Linked DNA regions of Draconibacterium halophilum. The protein of the gene in region 1 interacts with the protein of each later gene in a pairwise test. Links are inferred from orthologs where the notes say so. Each region holds a gene or a part of one and is shown in the gene's direction. Other genes may lie near its edges.

Evidence for each region.
Region 2: the proteins of recA (region 1) and dprA interact in binary tests that used the Bacillus subtilis proteins (3 or more experiments, as listed by UniProt). The link is inferred for Draconibacterium halophilum from one-to-one orthologs.

The regions. Positions count from the first base shown.
Region 1 is NZ_CP048409.1:3,766,311-3,775,825, reverse strand. Bases 2,771-5,687 are described here. They hold recA (recombinase RecA), read left to right. Parts: upstream 2,771-3,674; coding sequence 3,675-4,700; downstream 4,701-5,687. Other genes in these bases: thrA (bifunctional aspartate kinase/homoserine dehydrogenase I), read left to right, coding at 5,091-5,687; G0Q07_RS21090 (amino acid kinase family protein), read left to right, coding at 4,822-5,073; bcp (thioredoxin-dependent thiol peroxidase), read left to right, coding at 3,198-3,662; G0Q07_RS15250 (tetratricopeptide repeat protein), read right to left, coding at 2,771-3,043. Outside these bases: flotillin-like protein FloA, read right to left, coding at 1-851; G0Q07_RS15260 (NfeD family protein), read right to left, coding at 856-1,326; G0Q07_RS15255 (ATP-dependent Clp protease adaptor ClpS), read right to left, coding at 1,332-1,610; more of G0Q07_RS15250, read right to left, coding at 1,607-2,770; more of thrA, read left to right, coding at 5,688-7,241; G0Q07_RS15230 (cofactor-independent phosphoglycerate mutase), read left to right, coding at 7,350-8,555; thrC (threonine synthase), read left to right, coding at 8,754-9,515. UniProt on the Bacillus subtilis protein: Multifunctional protein involved in homologous recombination, DNA repair and competence.
Region 2 is NZ_CP048409.1:4,488,533-4,498,112, forward strand. The notes cover bases 1-2,982. They hold dprA (DNA-processing protein DprA), read left to right. Parts: upstream 1-930; coding sequence 931-2,034; downstream 2,035-2,982. Other genes in these bases: aroB (3-dehydroquinate synthase), read right to left, coding at 1-361; G0Q07_RS18295 (hypothetical protein), read left to right, coding at 459-911; G0Q07_RS18305 (DEAD/DEAH box helicase), read left to right, coding at 2,187-2,982. In the rest of the region: more of G0Q07_RS18305, read left to right, coding at 2,983-3,506; G0Q07_RS18310 (ExbD/TolR family protein), read right to left, coding at 3,596-4,066; G0Q07_RS18315 (ExbD/TolR family protein), read right to left, coding at 4,078-4,650; G0Q07_RS18320 (hypothetical protein), read right to left, coding at 4,683-5,144; G0Q07_RS18325 (MotA/TolQ/ExbB proton channel family protein), read right to left, coding at 5,156-5,965; G0Q07_RS18335 (asparaginase), read right to left, coding at 6,262-7,305; G0Q07_RS18340 (TatD family hydrolase), read right to left, coding at 7,334-8,098; gdhA (NADP-specific glutamate dehydrogenase), read right to left, coding at 8,375-9,580. UniProt on the Bacillus subtilis protein: Protein that helps load RecA onto ssDNA during transformation. Binds cooperatively to circular ssDNA, is able to bridge different segments of DNA. Favors the loading of RecA onto SsbA- or SsbB-coated ssDNA and formation of RecA-DNA filaments.

The DNA.
Region 1 (9,515 bases):
AGTGGAACCTGAACCTCAGCTTCAATAACTTTTGCACGTGCTTCCTGTGCTTTAGCAATCATTTCCTGCTCAAGTGCAATTGCCATGGCACGGCGTTCCTCTGCTTTTGCCTGCGCAATATTTTTGTCAGCCCCAGCTTGGTCCATCTGTAGAACAGCTCCAATGTTTTTACCAATATCAATATCGGCAATGTCAATAGAAAGTATTTCGAATGCTGTTCCGGCATCCAGTCCTTTTTCAAGCACAACACGTGAAATAAAATCAGGATTTTCCAGCACTGCTTTGTGTGAATGCGATGATCCTATTGAGGAAACAATACCTTCACCAACACGGGCAAGAACAGTTTCTTCTCCTGCACCACCTACCAATTGCTTAATGTTGGCGCGAACGGTTACCCTGGCTTTTGCAATCAGCTGAATACCGTCTTTTGAAACAGCAGTTACAGGAGGTGTGTTAATTACTTTCGGATTCACCGACATCTGAACGGCTTCAAAAACATCGCGGCCTGCCAGATCAATTGCTGTAGCCATATTAAAAGGCAACTCAATATTTGCTTTTGCTGCAGATACCAACGCATGAACAACTCTTGCCACGTGGCCACCAGCCAGGTAATGCGCTTCCAGGGCATCGCGACTTAAATCAACATCGGCCTTGGCCCCTTCAATCATTGCGCGAACAATCACTCCCGGAGGAACTTTTCTGAAACGCATTAAAAATAATTGGATCAGCGAGATTCGTACGCCTGATACCAATGCTGAAAACCATAATCCTATCGGGATAAAATAAAGGATTATAAAAAGTAAAACGATTGACCCGATGATTAATCCCCAGGCACCTAATGCTTCTACCATATTTTTATTTCTTTAAAGGTTCAACGATAATTTTATTGAAATCTATTTTTAGAATTTTTATTTCGGTATTGTGATCGATAAATGATCCGGTGGATTGAGCTTCAACTATTTCTCCGTTAACTTTTATTTTGCCCATTGGAGCAAGCCGGCCAATTGATTTGCCTGTATCGCCAACAACAATTTTTTCCTTATTAATAAGCTCTAATTTTCCATCGATGTTTTTTTCCAGAATCATCTTTTTTCCTGTTCGCGATTTGAAAAAGTAGTAAATCATTGCAGGGGCAAGGATGAGTACAATGGCAAGAGTTATAAAACCGGGAAGTACTCCGTATTCGGCAAACGCCACATACACTGCTCCTCCTAAAAGAAGAAAACCGCCAATTCCGGCGATGGTAACTCCGGGGATCACTGCAAACTCGATGAGTAGCAGTATCAGGCCGAGAAGAATAAGCAAAATAATAGCAAGAATGCTCATATGTTTTAATCAATAGTTGCGTTTAATTCGCGCTCGATTAGTGCATCTTTCAATGGTTTTAGTGCATCAAATGCTCCTTTTTTTACATCGCATTTGCCTTTGTAATGAACCAGCATAGTACATTGCGTGGCCTGCTCGTAACCATGGCTGCAAACATCAATCAAAGCGTCAATCACATAGTCGAACGAGTGTACATCGTCGTTATGCAAAGTCAGGAAATTCTCTTCAACAACTCCTTCTCTAAAATCATCTTTTTGGATTTTTTTAGTCTCTTTCTGCGTCATTTGTCGTTTGTAATTTCTTTTGCTTCATTCAAAGTTATTCTTTTTCCGTTAAAATACGGTACAACATAGGCATCTTCTATACCTTCCCGGCGCACTTGTTCCTGCATTTTTACTGCATCACCATAGTTCGTAAGGTTTCCGGTTGTGTACACAACAATGCCATTTTCGTCGGTGTAATTTTCAATTTTACGAATATAAGATAACTTGTCGAATAATCGTTTTACATAGGCCGGTAAACCGCGGCTGTATGCGCCTAGTTGTATCTTGTATATCAATTCATCTTCGGGCGTTTGGTCGTTTTCGTTTGTTGAGCTTCGCTTTGTAGTAGCAATTGACGGTGCCACCAGAATAATAGAATCCGGTTCTTCCGGAGTTGAACTGGCATTATAAGCAGCTAAATATTCATCAGCCTGTTTGTGGAATGCCTGTTTTTCTTCGTAGGAAGCACTTTGCCAGTAGGCATTTTCTTTCTGTTGCGATTTTAGCAGCAATTCCTCTGAAGCTTCACGGAGTTGAAAAATATTTATCTCTTTATCAAGAATTTGTTTGCCCAAGGTTTGCCGCTCGGTATATGACGTTGCGGAGCCATATTTTTTTCGGAGTTCATCGGTTTCGCTAATTGTTTGCTCCAGCTCTTCTTGTTTGGCCCTTCCCTCTGTGTATAATTTTAATCCTTTTTTAGTTTTGAAAAAAGTAGTGTCGGGATAAGTGATCTCTGCATTAACGACGAAATTTATCGGCTCTGCTAATACTGCAATTTGTTCTTCAATAGCTTCCGGTTCAGCTACGGTTGAGTCGATAATTGTTGAGTCAGTTAAAACTGAATCGATTGTGGTAAAACTTTCTGTTGAATCAGTTGCTTCTGCTGCAATTGCTGTTTCGCCAATAACCGGGTTAAATGATTCGGGTTCCGATTCGCGTGGCACTGCTGTTGGCAGCATATCCGTTTCAGCAGTTTCAATTACCTCTTCTTCATGTTGCGCAAACGGATTAATTTTATCGCGGCACATCTGCATTTTTTCAGCAAGACCAACTTCTTGAGCCGTTGTATTATCGGTTTTTTCTTTGAATAAATTATAGTGTTTTAATGCCTCGTCCCAGCGGTTTTTTGCGTGGTACTGAACGGCAATATAATAATCGGTTTTTAATGGAGATTCACCCAAGCTTCCATTCAGCAGGGAAATGATTTCGTTGGTGCCGTAATGACCGTTTTCAGTGCGGCAGGCACCATAATAGTAATTAACCATCAGGTGGTCAGGGTTTTCATCCAGTAGCTTTTTAAGAATGAGCTCGGCATCAGCAAACTTGCCTTCTTCATACAAATGAATGGCTTGTGTAAGCAGATTTTCCTGGTTGCCTCCAAAAATGTTGTTGGATGCAAACAAAAAAACAGAGAGTATTGTTAGTAGTGCTGTTAGCTTTCTAAAAATCATAGTAAAAACCCGTTCTTTTTTGTGCATGTAAATCTACAAAAAAATGTATTTTTTCAGAGATTAAATTAAACTGAAGTAGCAGCTAAGATAAAGAATAGAACTGAAATTTATCATTTATTAAACTATATTTGTAAAATTGATTAATTCGTAAGACATGGCAGATTTAAAAGTTGGAGATAAGGCACCGGAATTTGAAGGTAAAAATCAAAATGGAGAGAAGATCGCACTAAAGGATTTTGCCGGCAAAAAACTGATACTTTATTTCTATCCGAAAGACAATACTCCCGGTTGTACGGCCGAATCGTGTAATTTAAACGACAACTACGACGCGTGGTTGGAAAAGGGTTTTGAAGTAGTGGGAGTGAGCCCCGATAGTGAAAAATCGCATCAGAAATTTATTGAAAAATTTGGCTTTAAATTCGACCTTATTGCCGATACCGAAAAAGAAATTCTGCAGGCATTTGGCGCGTGGGGTTTGAAGAAAAACTATGGCAGAGAATACATGGGCGTATTGCGTAAAACCTTTGTAATTGATGAAGAGGGCGTAATCGTCGATATTTTTGAAAAAGTAAAAACGAAAGACCACACCAATCAAATAATTGAATCATTAAATCTATAACCTAAGCTGAACATGACAAAAGAGGAGAGAGCTGAAATGAACAAAGAAAAGCTGAAAGCACTTCAGCTGACAATGGATAAAATTGAAAAGAGCTATGGAAAAGGCTCGATAATGCGTATGGGCGATCGGGCCGACGAAGATGTCCCCGCTATTTCATCCGGATCGATTGCGCTTGATGTGGCATTAGGTGTAGGCGGATTTCCAAAGGGCCGTGTAGTTGAGATTTATGGTCCTGAATCATCAGGTAAAACAACCTTGGCAATCCATGCAATTGCAGAGGCTCAAAAAGCCGGTGGAATTGCAGCGATGGTTGATGCCGAGCACGCTTTTGATCCATATTATGCACGTAAACTGGGGGTTGATATCGACGAGCTTTTAATTTCGCAACCCGACAACGGCGAGCAGGCATTGGAAATTACTGATAACCTGATTCGTTCAGGAGCTTTGGATATTGTTGTAATCGACTCGGTGGCAGCATTAACACCAAAAGCGGAATTGGAAGGCGAAATGGGAGACTCAAAAATGGGGCTTCAGGCACGTTTGATGTCGCAGGCACTGCGTAAACTTACGGCCAACATTAACAGAACAAAAACCTGTTGCATTTTTATTAACCAGTTGCGCGAAAAAATTGGTGTAATGTTCGGTAATCCTGAAACTACTACCGGTGGTAACGCACTTAAATTTTATGCATCGGTGCGGTTGGATATTCGCCGAATTGGCCAGGTTAAAGATGGTGATGAGGTGAGTGGTAACCACGTTCGTGTGAAAGTGGTGAAAAACAAAGTGGCACCGCCATTCCGCAAAGCTGAATTTGATATTATGTATGGCGAAGGAATTTCTAAATCAGGCGAAATTATTGATTTGGGCGTTCAGTATAATATTATAAAAAAGAGTGGATCGTGGTTTAGCTATGGCGAAACAAAATTGGGTCAGGGACGCGAAACAGTGCGTAGTTTGATTCTTGATAATCCCGAGCTGGCTCAGGAGTTGGAAACGAAAATTATTGAAGCCATTACCGGACCCACAACCACAGAATAGATAAAACTGATATAGACAGAATATACCGGGTGAATTGATTCTGTCGATTCATCCGTTTTTTTTTATTAGACAGACAAAGATTGAGTAATTTTTACAACTATTAATTTATAAAATATCCCGTATGAAAGTGTTGAAGTTTGGTGGAACATCCGTAGGTTCCGCCGCAAACATTAAACGAGTAAAGGACATTGTCCTCAACCAGAATGACGATGTTGTTGTGGTAGTTTCCGCTCTTGGCGGTATAACCGATAAAATTCTAATGGCAGCTCACAATGCTGCCTCAGGTACAGGCGACTTTCATACGGAATTTACGGAAATCAAGAGAATACACGATGATACTATTCGCGAACTTTTTAACGGATCGGGGCGGTAAAAGATAATGTTGATGCCTTGCTCGACGAATTGGAGAAATTGCTTACCGGTATTACTTTGGTGGGCGAGTTAACAACAAAAACACTCGACCGTATTGCTGGTCTTGGCGAGCGTATTTCGTCACATATTGTTGCTGAATTTATTGGTTGTCCCAGAAAAGATTCTTCCGAATTTATTCAAACTGATAGCAACTTTGGCAAAGCAACTGTTGATTTTGAAGTGACCAACATCAAAATTCAGGAAACTTTTGCAGGTTTTAAAGGAGCAGCAGTTGTACCCGGTTTTATTTCAAAAAATGCGAAAGGCGAATTTACCACGCTTGGTCGTGGTGGTTCCGATTTTACTGCATCTATTCTTGCTGCAGCCCTCGATGTTCAAATTCTGGAAATCTGGACTGATGTAAACGGATTTATGACTGCCGATCCGCGTGTTATTCGCAAAGCATATACCATTCCCGAGATTTCATACTCGGAGGCAATGGAGCTTTCGCATTTTGGTGCCAAAGTAATTTATCCACCAACAATTCTTCCGGTTTACCAAAAGGGAATTCCAATTCAGATTAAAAATACTTTTGATCCTGAAAACTCCGGAACCAAGATCGTTAAAGGTGTAAGAAATGGATTTGATCGGCCGATTAAAGGTATTTCATCTATTTCCGGAATTACACTGGTTACTTTGCAAGGGATTGGGATGGTTGGTGTCACAGGTATTTCAATGCGTTTATTTACTGCGCTGGCTAAAGTGAATGTAAATGTGATTCTGATCTCACAGGCTTCTTCTGAGAATTCAATTAGTGTGGCCATTGAAGAAAAAGCGCTTGATGTAGCAGAAGCTGCAATTCGCGAAGAATTTGAAAAAGAGATTTCGGGTGGACAGGTAAATAAAATTGAGCTCGAGAGTGGTGTTTCTGTTGTTGCTATTGTTGGGGGGAATATGAAACACACCACCGGTATTGCCGGAAAGCTATTCTCCACCATGGGGAAAAGTGGTGTCAATATTATTGCTATCGCGCAGGGGGCTTCGGAGTTAAATATTTCGTGGGTAGTTAAAAATGAAGACCTGCGGAAAACTCTTAATGTGGTGCACGAATCTTTCTTCCTGTCGGAGAATGTGGAGTTGAATATTTTCCTGATGGGAATAGGTACTGTTGGAGGGAATTTACTCGATCAGTTAAAACAACAGCAGGAGCGTCTTTTAAAAGAAAATCATTTACGATTGAAGTTAACCGGAATAGCCAATTCTAAAAAAATGCTTTTCAACCGTGATGGGATTGAAATAGAGACTTTTAAGGCACAACTCGATGCTTCGGAGAACAAATCTTCGCTGCAAGGCTTTGTTGACGAAATAAAGGACATGAACATTTATAACTCGGTGTTTGTGGATTGTACTGCCAACGATGAAGTTGCCGACCTTTACAAAGATATTTTAAGCTCAAATGTTTCCATTGTTACCGCCAATAAAGTGGCGGCTTCATCGGAGTACGACAACTACGCCGAACTGAAGAAAATCGCCAAAAAGAAAGGTGTAAAATTCCTTTTTGAAACCAATGTTGGTGCGGGACTCCCAATTATAAATACATTGAACGATCTGGTAAATTCAGGCGATAAGGTTTTAAGAATTGAAGCGGTTCTTTCAGGTACACTGAACTATATTTTTAATACAATTTCAACAGAAATTCCATTGAGTAAAACCATTAAACTGGCCAAGGAAGAAGGATATTCTGAACCCGATCCCCGTGTCGACTTAAGTGGTGTTGATGTGGCGCGTAAAATTCTGATTCTTGCCCGAGAGTCGGGATATCGTATTGAAATGGATGATATTTCAATCAACCGTTTTGTCCCCGAAGAACTTTTTGCCGGTAGTCTTGACGAGTTTTGGACGGGAGTACAGGAACTGGATGCCAAGTTTGAAACGGAACGAAAAAGGCTGGTAATTGAAAATAAAAAGTGGCGTTTTGTGGCTAAATTCGAAAACGGTAAAGCCGAAGCCGGATTGCAAGAGGTAGATTCATCTCATCCGTTTTACGACCTTGAAGGAAGTAACAATCTGGTGATGTACACAACCGAGCGCTACCAGGAATTTCCGATGCTGATTAAAGGCTACGGAGCCGGAGCTTCGGTAACCGCCGCCGGTGTTTTTGCGGATTTAATAAAAGTGTCGAACATTTAGAACAATTTTGCCATTAAAGGCTTTGATAAAAAAACAGTGTAAAAACTTTGAAGATCGGTTGTTAACTGCTGTCTCCTGACATCGCTCTTCTACTATTTTCTGAATAAAATGAAACACATAATTATACTTGGCGATGGTATGTCGGACGAGCCACTCGCAGCATATGGCGGAAAAACTCCGCTTCAAATGGCCAATAAGCCACACATCGATTGGTTGGCAAAAAACGGTCAGTCAGGCTTATTAAAAACCGTACCCGAAAGTATGCATCCGGGCAGTGAGATTGCTAATATGGCTGTTTTGGGATACAATGTTGAAAAGGTTTTTGAAGGCAGGGGAGTGCTTGAAGCTGCCAGCATGGGGGTTGAACTGCAACCCGGAGACCTGGGATTGCGTTGCAACCTGATTTGTGTTGAAGATGAGAAAATTAAAAACCACTCGGCCGGACATATTTCAACGGAAGAGGCGGAAGTACTGATTCAATATCTTAATGAGAAACTGGGAACAGACAGAATAAAATTCTATTCGGGTGTTTCGTACCGCCACCTCTTGGTAATAAAAGAAGGTATAAAGGATTTTTCTTTCACACCACCGCACGATGTTCCGGGAACACCGTTCCGAGATTGTTTGCCACAAGCAAAAACCGAAGCAGCAAAAGAAACTTCTGATTTGATTACAGAGTTAATTATGAAATCGCAGGAATTGCTCGAAAACCATCCCATAAACCAGAAACGTAGGGAAGCAGGGAAAGATGCAGGAAACAGTGTCTGGCCATGGTCGCCTGGTTATAAGCCAGCTATGCCAACGTTAAAAGAAATGTTCGGTATCGAAAATTCTGCGGTTATATCAGCAGTCGATCTGATTCATGGAATTGGTGTTTATGCCGGAATGAAAGTAATTCATGTTGAAGGGGCAACAGGTTTGTACGATACCAACTACGAAGGAAAAGCACAGGCTGCGATTGAAGCGCTGAACGAAAACGATTTTGTGTATTTGCATATTGAAGCCAGCGATGAAGCCGGCCACGAAGGTGATGTGGAACTCAAAACAAAAACGATTGAGTACCTTGATCAGCGTGTGGTAAAATACATTCTGGAAGAAACGGCAAAAATGGACGAGGAAGTGGCAATTGCCATTTTGCCCGATCATCCAACGCCTTGTGCACTTAAAACGCACACCCGCGATGCCGTGCCATTTTCCATTTATAAACCGGGAACAGAAGCCGATGCAGTGGAAGTTTACGATGAGTTTGATACGCATAATGGCGTTTTTGGAACGTTGGAAGGTGACCAATTTATTCGTACTTTTTTAAAGTAGTCCTTGCTTGTTTTAATTCTAAAGGTGTTAAGTTTCTGATATATGTCATGTTTTATGGGTGTCAGGAATTAAACCTTTAAAGTAAATCTATATTTTTGTTCGTGTAATGAAACAAGCTTATAAAATTGTATCCCATAAAATTGGGACACTTTAGGCGAGTTGCACCGAATGCCCCTAACAGTTTTAAATTGTTATGAGATGAAATACTATAGTACCAATAAAAATACCCCCGATGTTTCTTTAAAAGAAGCAGTTGTAAAAGGTTTGGCAGCCGATAACGGATTGTTTATGCCGGAGCGAATTGAAAAATTCGAACCTGCTTTTTTTGAAAATATCCAACACCTGTCGTTTCAGGAAATTGCTTTTGAAGTTGCAAATAAATTCTTTGGCGAAGATATCGAAGAGGCAAAACTAAAGGAGATAGTGTACGATACTCTTCAGTTTGATTGCCCGCTTGTAAAAGTTGCCGATTCTATTTATTCGTTGGAACTATTTCATGGGCCAACGCTGGCATTTAAAGATGTGGGAGCGCGTTTTATGGCGCGTTTGCTCCATCATTTTTTGGACAAGCAAGAAAAGTTGGTAAACGTTTTGGTGGCTACATCAGGCGATACCGGGAGTGCTGTTGCTAACGGTTTTCTGGGGGTTGAAGGCATTCATGTTTATGTGCTTTATCCAAAAGGGAAGGTTAGCACGATTCAGGAATCACAATTTACAACACTTGGGCAGAACATTACTGCGTTGGAAGTTGAAGGAACTTTCGATGATTGTCAGTATTTGGTGAAAACGGCATTTCTTGATGAAGAGCTGAATAAAAAAATGGTGCTTACATCTGCCAACTCGATAAATGTTGCCCGTTTTCTTCCACAGGCATTTTATTATTTTAATGCTTATGCGCGTTTAAAAGAAGCAGGGAAACTTGATGATAAAAAGTTGGTATTTTCAGTGCCCAGCGGAAAC
Region 2 (9,580 bases), 720 kb from region 1 along the record:
GAACATTCAGAAAATCGATTCCACGTTTAAAAGTGCTGGCTGCAAAACCTGCTAGGTCGGTTAGCATTCCGCCTCCAATATTAATAAGTAACGACTTGCGATCACCTTCATTTTCAGACAAAAACTGCCAAATGGTTTCTACCGAAGTGATTTTTTTGTTGTTCTCTCCCGCAGGTACAACCACCTTTTTAATACCATTGCTCGTCAGAAAACTATCAATTTTAGCTACCCAAAGTTGATCAACAGTTTCTTCGGTAGCCAGAAAGACCTTTCCTTTTGGATATTTATCGATGTAAGCCTGAAGTTCTTGTTGCAGTTTCCGGCTATAAATTATTTTAGAGTAAATCTTTGAATTTCCCATATGTAGCTGCTAAATTGCGATAAAGTTACAATAAAAATGGCATTGCCTTTTTTTTAGTTTGTTCTCGCCAATAGTTTTTGATATTTAATAACGAAAGATGACAATAAGCAACACTGAAAAAGTTTCGAAGATCAAAAAAATATTCTACCTGGTTTCCATTGTTATCGCACTGGGAATTCTGGCTTTATTTTTACTCGATCATGTCTTGTATGCACTTGCCGGATTAGGCGTTTTCTCGTGTTGGTATCTCTATTTTCATGTGGCCGATTATCAATACATAGAGTTTTCGGACGATAACAATAAAATTGTTCTTAAATATTATAAGGTAGTTAGTCTGGGCGGAAAATCGTATAATTCCATTGAATTTCCAAAATACCGTTTAAGAAAAATCTATTTTGAGAATTCATTTTTTGGAAAATTATCCGATCTCACGCTCATCATCAAAACCAATAGAGGAACAGCCGAATATCCATCAGTAAGCTTAGCCGGATTAAATTTCGAAGACCGTAAACGAATTCAGGAATCACTCAATTCAATCCTAAAAACATAATTCAGATCTCCCTGCACTTATGAATGAAGATCTTAAATACAAAATTGCATTATCGATGCTTCCCAACATTGGCGGAATTCTTGCCCGCAATTTGGTTGCCTATATTGGCAGTGCCGAGGGTGTTTTTTCGCAATCGGCAAAAGCATTAACAAAAGTTCCAGGAATAGGCGAACTTTATGCCCGTCAGATAAAGAAAAGCAATGTTATACCAAAGGCTGAAAAGGAGTTGGAGTACATTGATAAAAACGGAATTGGTGTTCATTTTTATACCGATTCAACTTATCCCCGAAGATTAAAAAGCTGTGTAGATGCGCCTCTTATAATTTACACAAGGGGGAAGATGAATCTCGACACCGAGCGTGTGATCAGCATTGTTGGGACGCGTAACGCCACGGAATATGGAAAATCAATCGTTAATGATCTTTGCCGCGAATTTGCAGAAAGGAAATACAACATTCTCGTTGTTAGCGGCCTGGCATACGGCATTGATGTGCAAGCTCACCGAAGTGCACTGAAATACAAGCTGCCCACCGTTGGAGTTGTTGCTCATGGAATGGACATGCTTTACCCGGCAATTCATAAACAAACGGCAACAAAAATGCTGGAATGCGGCGGAATTATTACTGATTTTCCAAGTAACTCAAAGATCGATCCAACCAATTTTATTAAACGAAATCGTATTATCGCAGGATTGGCCGATGCTACAATTGTAGTTGAGTCGGCAGCAAAGGGAGGCTCATTAATTACAGCCGATATTGCCTCGTCATATAACCGCGATGTGTTTGCTTTTCCCGGACGTTCGGGTGATACCTATTCAAAAGGTTGTAATCAACTGATTAGAAACCACGGCGCCACGCTAATTGAGAATATTGAAGATCTTGAATATTTTATGGGTTGGGAAGTAAGCGATAAAGTTGAAGCCATTCAGTCGAGTTTGTTTATTGATTTAAACCCGCAGGAACAAAAAGTAATTGATCTTTTAAAAGAAAAAGGGGAACTGTTTATCGATCAGATTTCAGGCGAAATAAAACTTCCTGTAAGTCGTGTTTCGGCCATGATGCTAAACCTTGAGTTTAAGAACCTTTTGATTGCCCTACCGGGGAAAATGTACAAATTGAGATAAGTCGGCTTTATTTTCTAATTTTGCAGCCAAACAGACAATTCTGTAGTTTAAATTTTATGGAATGAAACGAGCATGTAAAAATTATTGCATACCGGATAAACATAGTACACGAGTTCCATCGAATACCATTGAAAATTAACAATTCGAATAAGATGAAAAAGACTTTTGAAGATTTAAAAGTTGCAAAATCAATATTAAAATCGCTTGACGATATTGGGTTTACTACACCAACGCCCATACAAGAGAAAGCAATTCCGAAGATTAATTCAGGAGTTAATATTGTAGGAGTAGCGCAAACCGGTACCGGCAAAACTGCTGCCTATCTGCTTCCCCTGCTTACGCGATTAAGAAAGCCGGAAGGAACAGATCCACGAGTTGTAGTGATTGTTCCCACACGCGAATTGGCCATTCAGGTCGGTGAAGATATTGCTGAATTAATAAGTTACTCTGAATTACGCCATGCTGCAGTATTTGGCGGTATTGGCTGGACAAAACATGCTGCCCTGCTCGAACCGGGCATCGATATTCTTGTTGCTACACCCGGCCGCATGTGGGATTTATACCAGGCAGGAGCTTTACGCTTAAAGAAAGTGAAATACCTGGTTATCGACGAAGCCGACCGCATGCTGGACTTGGGATTTATGCCACAAATCCAACAGCTACAAGAGATCCTGCCGTCACGCAGACAAAACCTTTTATTTTCGGCTACATTTTCGGAAAAAATAGAAACGCTTGCCGAGGATTTTCTCGACCATTATGACAAACTTGAAATAGCACCCTCGGCAACTCCGGTTGGTCTGGTAACACAAATTTGTTATAAGGTTCCGAATTACAGAACAAAGCTCAATCTGATCAAATACCTGCTTGAAGATGCAGAAAACTTTAGCCGCGTAGTTATTTTTGTAAAAACAAAAGAACATGCCGAGGGAGTGTACAAAGTTGTTCAGCGAAAAGCAGAGGGAGAAAAGCGTATTCTCCATTCTAACAAATCACAAAACTCGCGTATAAATTCTATACAGGCATTTAAAAAGGGTGAGGTTCGGATACTCATTACTACCGATGTTTCGGCACGGGGGATGGATGTGAGCCAGGTGAGCCACGTTATAAATTTCGATCTGCCGAATGATTACGACGATTATATTCACCGAATTGGCCGAACTGCGCGTGCTGGGAATAAGGGTGATGCCATTACATTAATCGACCCGGCCGCTGAATGGCACTGGAAACATATTGAAAGTTTAATGCGCAAAGAGATTAAGCTTCTTGATTTGCCAAAAGAGGTTGAAGTGGCCGAATCGGAATCTAAAGAAGAACAGGATATGTTGCGCGAAATCGATCGGCAGCGCAAAATCGAAGATCCGTCTTTCCAGGGAGCTTTTCATCAGAAAAAAAGAAAAGGGTCTTCCAAACGTTCTTTTGAAGATAAGTTTTCGCGCACTAAAGAGCGTCAAAAAAGAAAGAAAAGAAGATAATATTGAGCACCAATGTAGATGTTTACACAAAAATAGGGTAACAAAAAAGGGAAGCAAATGCCTCCCTTTTTTGTATATAAGTCTATGAATTATCTTTCAGCTCTCTTTCTTGCTGAGTAGTTAATGTTTAATGCAGCCGATTTACGCAATTCCTGCTTTACATCGCCAACAATACTCATTCTCGTATTCTCATCAATTTTCAACGAAGTTACCATAAAAGGTTGTTCAGCCTCATCTCGGGCTTCACGTTCCGCTATAACAAAGTCTTGTACTTCATCAACTGTTGCGAATTGGTCGTTCAACTGAATACGTGGAGCCTTACCAAACGTTTTCTGAAACGCAGGAAGAGGTTCTCCAATGTAAATGTAACTTACTAAAGATTTTTTTTCCAGTTTACTTAATTCAGTAGCTTGTGGAATATTCATTTTCACCTTTAGTGTTACCTCACGCATAGTTGTACTAACCATAAAGAAGAACAGAAGCATGAACACAATATCAGGCAACGAAGCCGTTGAAATAGGAGGTAATTCCTTACCATCATCTTTTCTAAACTTGCTCATAATCTATTCTTTTAAATTTTACCTTTTGGTTCAGCTTCAGAAATTTTCTGAGGATAAATCTTTCGGATGGCGTCTTGTTTGTCACCATCAAGATCTTCATAAGCTTTACCAAACTCTTGTTTAGCCAACTCGTCTCTTAATTCATTAATGGCAGCAACCAGTTCGTTTTGAACAGCGAGATAGGTCCCATATTGAGTATCTAAATCGTTTCGTAATGAAATCACCCCTTTTGTTACCATAACTTGTCCAAAGTATGGTATCTCCATGGGTTCTTTCTCAGGCAAATTTTCAGCATTATATGGGTTCGCCATAAATTCTTTTGCCCTTTCACGCAGATTCTCAATTTGTTCGTAGTCACCTTCCACTAACAGGTCGTTATTCTTATTAACAAGCACAACAAAAATATTCCTTTCATTGATTTCGTTATTCTGATCCTTTAATTCGTCAGGATCGACCCATTGCGGAAGTTTTCTTCGAAGACCGCTGTCAACGTCCATCGTGGTTGTTACCAGGAAGAAGATCAGCAACATAAATGCAATATCTGCTAAAGATGCTGCTGGTATTTCAGGTATTTTTTTAGCCATAACTTTTTCCTGTTTTTATTACCACGATTAAACTATCTAAACAAACGCATTACTGATGATGATGCAACCGACAATACTGCCAATCCCAAAAGGATATACGTTGCATACAAACCAGTGTCTGTTAATTTTGCTACTCTCTCATTTAAGGTTCCGTCTGCCAAAAATTTGTCCACACCAATAAATTGTGGAATTTCTGGTGAAGCCATTAAATAGGCTATTAAACCAACGACACCTAAAAATACTAGGGAAATGATTCCGTTCTTTGCAGCTTTTTTATCGGTGAACATGTGAAACAATCCGGAAAGAATTGCGACACCGGCACCAATAGCTACAAGTATGTAAGCCCATATAAGGTTGGTATTTACCCAACTTAACATTGCAGGATCAGTATCTACTTCATTGTTAACATTTACAATTAACGAAACAAGAAGAATAACTGAAACAATGATAAGAGCCCACAGAATTATAGTAACTATTTTTCCTGTCTTACCCATTTCTTATACTCCTATTTTTTCATGTTATGTTTTACCAACAAGTCTAACAACGAGATAGATGCATCTTCCATGTTGTTAATAATGCTATCGATTTTAGCTACACAGTAGTTGTAGAAAATCTGAAGAATAATAGCAACAATAAGACCTGTTACAGTTGTAATCAAAGCTACTTTAATACCACCAGCTACAAGAGACGGGCTAATGTCACCTGCTACCTGGATAGCATCGAAAGCGCCAATCATACCGATTACTGTACCCATGAAACCAAGCATCGGAGCCAAAGCGATGAAAAGTGCGATCCAGCTTAATCCTTTTTCTAAAAGACCAGCCTGAACACCACCGTAAGAAATAACTGTTTTTTCAACTACGTCGATACCGTGATCGAAACGATCAAGACCTTGGTAGAAAATACCTGCAACAGGTCCGCGAGTATTACGACATACTTCTTTTGCAGCCTCAACACCACCACTCTCTAATGCTTCTTCAACTTCAGCCAATAGTTTTTTAGTGTTACTGGTTGCAAGGTTAAGGTAAAGAACTCTTTCAATTGCAAAGGCAAGACCTAAAATAAGGGCTACCAATACGAAAGTCATGAAAGTAGGATTACCTTCAATAAATTTTTGTTTTAACTGACTGTGAAGTGACTGACCTTCTTCTGCAGTTGCAGCAGCTTCTTCTTCCGCTATTGCAGCAGATGTTTCCTCTACTTGTTCAGTAGCAGTTTCAGTGGCAGCTGCTTCTTCCTCCTGAGCAAGCGCTACATTAGATGCCATAAAAAACAGCATCCCAAATACGGCTATTAACGCGAATAGTCTTTTCATAATTGATTTGAATTTTTAATTAATAATCTCTTTGAATTTGTTTTTGTATTGATTTTTAAAATAATTAATCCTCTTTCCCACAAAAAACATGCCCTGATTAAAGACTTGCTTCTTCTTAAAAGAACGTCTCATTTTTGCGGAGAGAGAGGGATTCGAACCCTCGGTACCCTTTCGGGGTACACACGCTTTCCAGGCGTGCCAGTTAAGCCACTCCTGCACCTCTCCAAAATATTCCAGCGCGGCCTCCCAAAAATGAGGGCTGCAAATTAATAAAAAATTGTGAAATAAAAACTTTGCTATTCACTAATTTCCCCGCGCAGACTTTTATTGAGGTACATTTTAATTTCGTCCGGTTTTAGGCCTTGCCCAAGCAAAAACATCAACTTTGTAACGGCTGCTTCAGTAGTCATATCTTTAGCCGAAACCACCCCGGCATTCAATAACTCAACACTTGTTTGATATTGCCCCATGACAACCTTACCCCCCTGGCATTGCGTTACATTCAGTACCACAATACCACGTTTTATAGTTCGTTTAATTGCATTAATCAACCATCGGGAAGTAGGGACATTTCCCGACCCAAATGTCTCAAATACAACTCCTTTCAATCCGGGGGTATTCAATACTGAATTAAATACATTCTGATTAATTCCCGGAAATATTTTAAGAATAACGACATTATCATCAAAGTCGGTGTTTACTTTTAATATTCCTTTATTCTCCGGGTAATAAATAAATTCGATACGATATTTTATGTCGATACCAGCAACAGCCAATGCCGGATAATTCACTGAACGAAACGCGCTGAACAATTCGGCATCACGTTTTAAAGTGCGGTTCCCGCGGTATAATTTAAAATCAAAATAAATACACACTTCGGGAACCAGACTTTCCCCGGACACTTTACCCGCCGCAATTTCAACCGCTGTGATCAGGTTTTCTTTTCCATCTGTACGTATCACTCCGATTGGCAATTGCGATCCGGTTAAAACAATTGGTTTATCGAGGTTTTCGAACATATAACTTAGTGCCGATGCGGTGTAAGCCATAGTATCGGTTCCGTGCAAAACAACAAAACCATCGTAGGCATTATAATAACGTTCAATGGTTTTGGCAATTTTTATCCACGACATGGGATTCATATTAGAAGAATCGAGGGCCGGATTAAAAGTGATGGTTTTAATAATAAAATCAAATTTTTTCAACTCAGGAACCACCTCCTGAATTTTATCGAACTTCACCGGTTTTAAGGCACCATTTTTGGCATCTTGAACCATACCAATGGTACCTCCGGTATATATAATTAATATGGAAGTTTTTTTGGCAGTTTTTTTGGTCATTGCAGTTTTTAATTAGGGCTGCAAGTTATCAAATTCCGAATAAATTACGGGCATTGGTGGTGGTAATTTCGGCAATGCGAGTGAGTGGTAAGCGGTATACGTCAGCAACTTTCTGTGCTACATGAATAAGATAGGAACTTTCGTTACGTTTTCCTCTTTTCGGAACTGGCGCCAGGTATGGAGAATCGGTTTCAAGAACGATATGATGGGGATCGATATCTTTAATCACTTCATCAAGATCGCTGTTTTTAAATGTAACAACCCCTCCAATTCCAAGCAAAAAACCGAGTTCTGTTATTTTATGTGCTTCCTCTATTGTTCCACTAAAACAGTGAAAAACACCTCGTAAGGTTCCGTCTTGTTCTTCTTTTACAATTTCATAGGTCTGGTTGAAGGAATTGCGCACGTGTATTACAACCGGTAAGTTTAAATTTTTTGCCAAACGCAACTGATAACGAAATGCATCCTTTTGTTCTTTTTCAAATTTACTTTCCCAATACAAATCGATACCAATTTCGCCAATACCGTAGAATTTTCGTCGCTGTAACCAATAATCAATCGCCTCCAACTCTTCCTGGTAATCATCTTCTACCGAAGTAGGATGCAAGCCAATAAGCGGAAAACATAAATTCGGATAAGCACCTGCCAGATCAAGCATGTGCTTTATGGAGCCCGAATCAATGTTTGGCAATATGATCTTTTTAATTCCGCTCTCATCAGCACGTTTCAAAGCTTCGTCTCGATCTTGAATGAAATCTTCTGAATATATATGAGAATGTGTATCTATTAACATCTAGGTCTAACTTTTACCTTCGCCATTTATTACCAGTCTTTCAAATTTTCCTTTTAAAATAGGCATAAAGAAGTATGCCAAATCAAAACATTTAAATCTTAATTGCCGACAAAAGTATAAAAGTGTTTGTTCCTTACCTTCTTTTTAACTTTATCTAAAAATTAAATTTTAGTGTTATCTGTCTGCTACATAATACAACTGTGGGAAAAGTAAAAAATCCGTCCGGTAACCGAACGGATTTTCTCCTATTTTAATCTTGCGTGTTTCTTAATTATCCTAAACTACTCCTTGTGCCAACATAGCTTCGGCAACTTTTACAAAGCCTCCAACGTTGGCTCCTTTCACATAATCGACTTTATTGCCTTTGGTTCCATAACCTACACAAGTTTCGTGAATCGCTTTCATTATACCTTTTAAACGTTCGTCCACTTCTTCGCGTGGCCAATTAATTCGCATACTGTTTTGCGACATTTCAAGTCCTGAAACAGCAACACCTCCAGCGTTAACAGCTTTCCCCGGAGCATAATCCATTGCTACAGTCAAAAAGTCTACGGCTTCGGCTGTACATCCCATATTAGATGCTTCTGCTAACAGTTTACAACCATTCTTAGCCAATTCTTTTGCATCGTCCAACCCAACTTCATTTTCGGTGGCACATGGCATTGCCAGATCAACCGGTACTTCCCAGGGGCGCTTATCCGGAACAAATACGGCATCAAACTCTTCGGCATACGGCGAAACAATGTCATTATTGGTAGAGCGCAACTCAAGCAGGTATTCAACTTTCTCACTACTTATTCCATTCTTGTCGTAGATGTAGCCATCCGGTCCGGAAATGGTTACTACTTTTCCGCCAAGCTCATTAATTTTTGAGATAGCCCCCCAGGCAACGTTTCCAAAACCTGACACTGATATTGTTTGACCTTCTATATCTTTTCCAATTCGATGCAACATGTGCTGGGCAAAATATACCGCACCAAAACCAGTTGCTTCCGGGCGAATTAAACTTCCTCCCCAAGACAAACCCTTTCCGGTTAGCACACCTGTAAATTCATTTTTTAATCGTTTATATTGACCGAACAAGTAGCCAATCTCTCGTCCGCCAACGCCAATATCGCCGGCAGGAACATCGGTATTTGGCCCGATATGACGATACAACTCTGTCATAAAACTTTGACAAAACCGCATGATCTCACCATCGCTTTTACCTTTGGGACTAAAGTCTGATCCTCCTTTTCCTCCCCCCATTGGCAGTGTTGTAAGGCTATTTTTAAAAGTTTGTTCAAATCCGAGAAACTTTAAAATACTTAAAGTTACGCTGGCATGAAACCGCAATCCTCCTTTATAAGGCCCCAGTGCCGAATTAAATTCAACCCGGTATCCACGGTTTATTTGCACTTCGCCCCGATCATTAACCCAAGGCACCCGGAACATGATTACGCGCTCGGGCTCAACCATTCGCGCCAGAATGTTCGCGCGTTG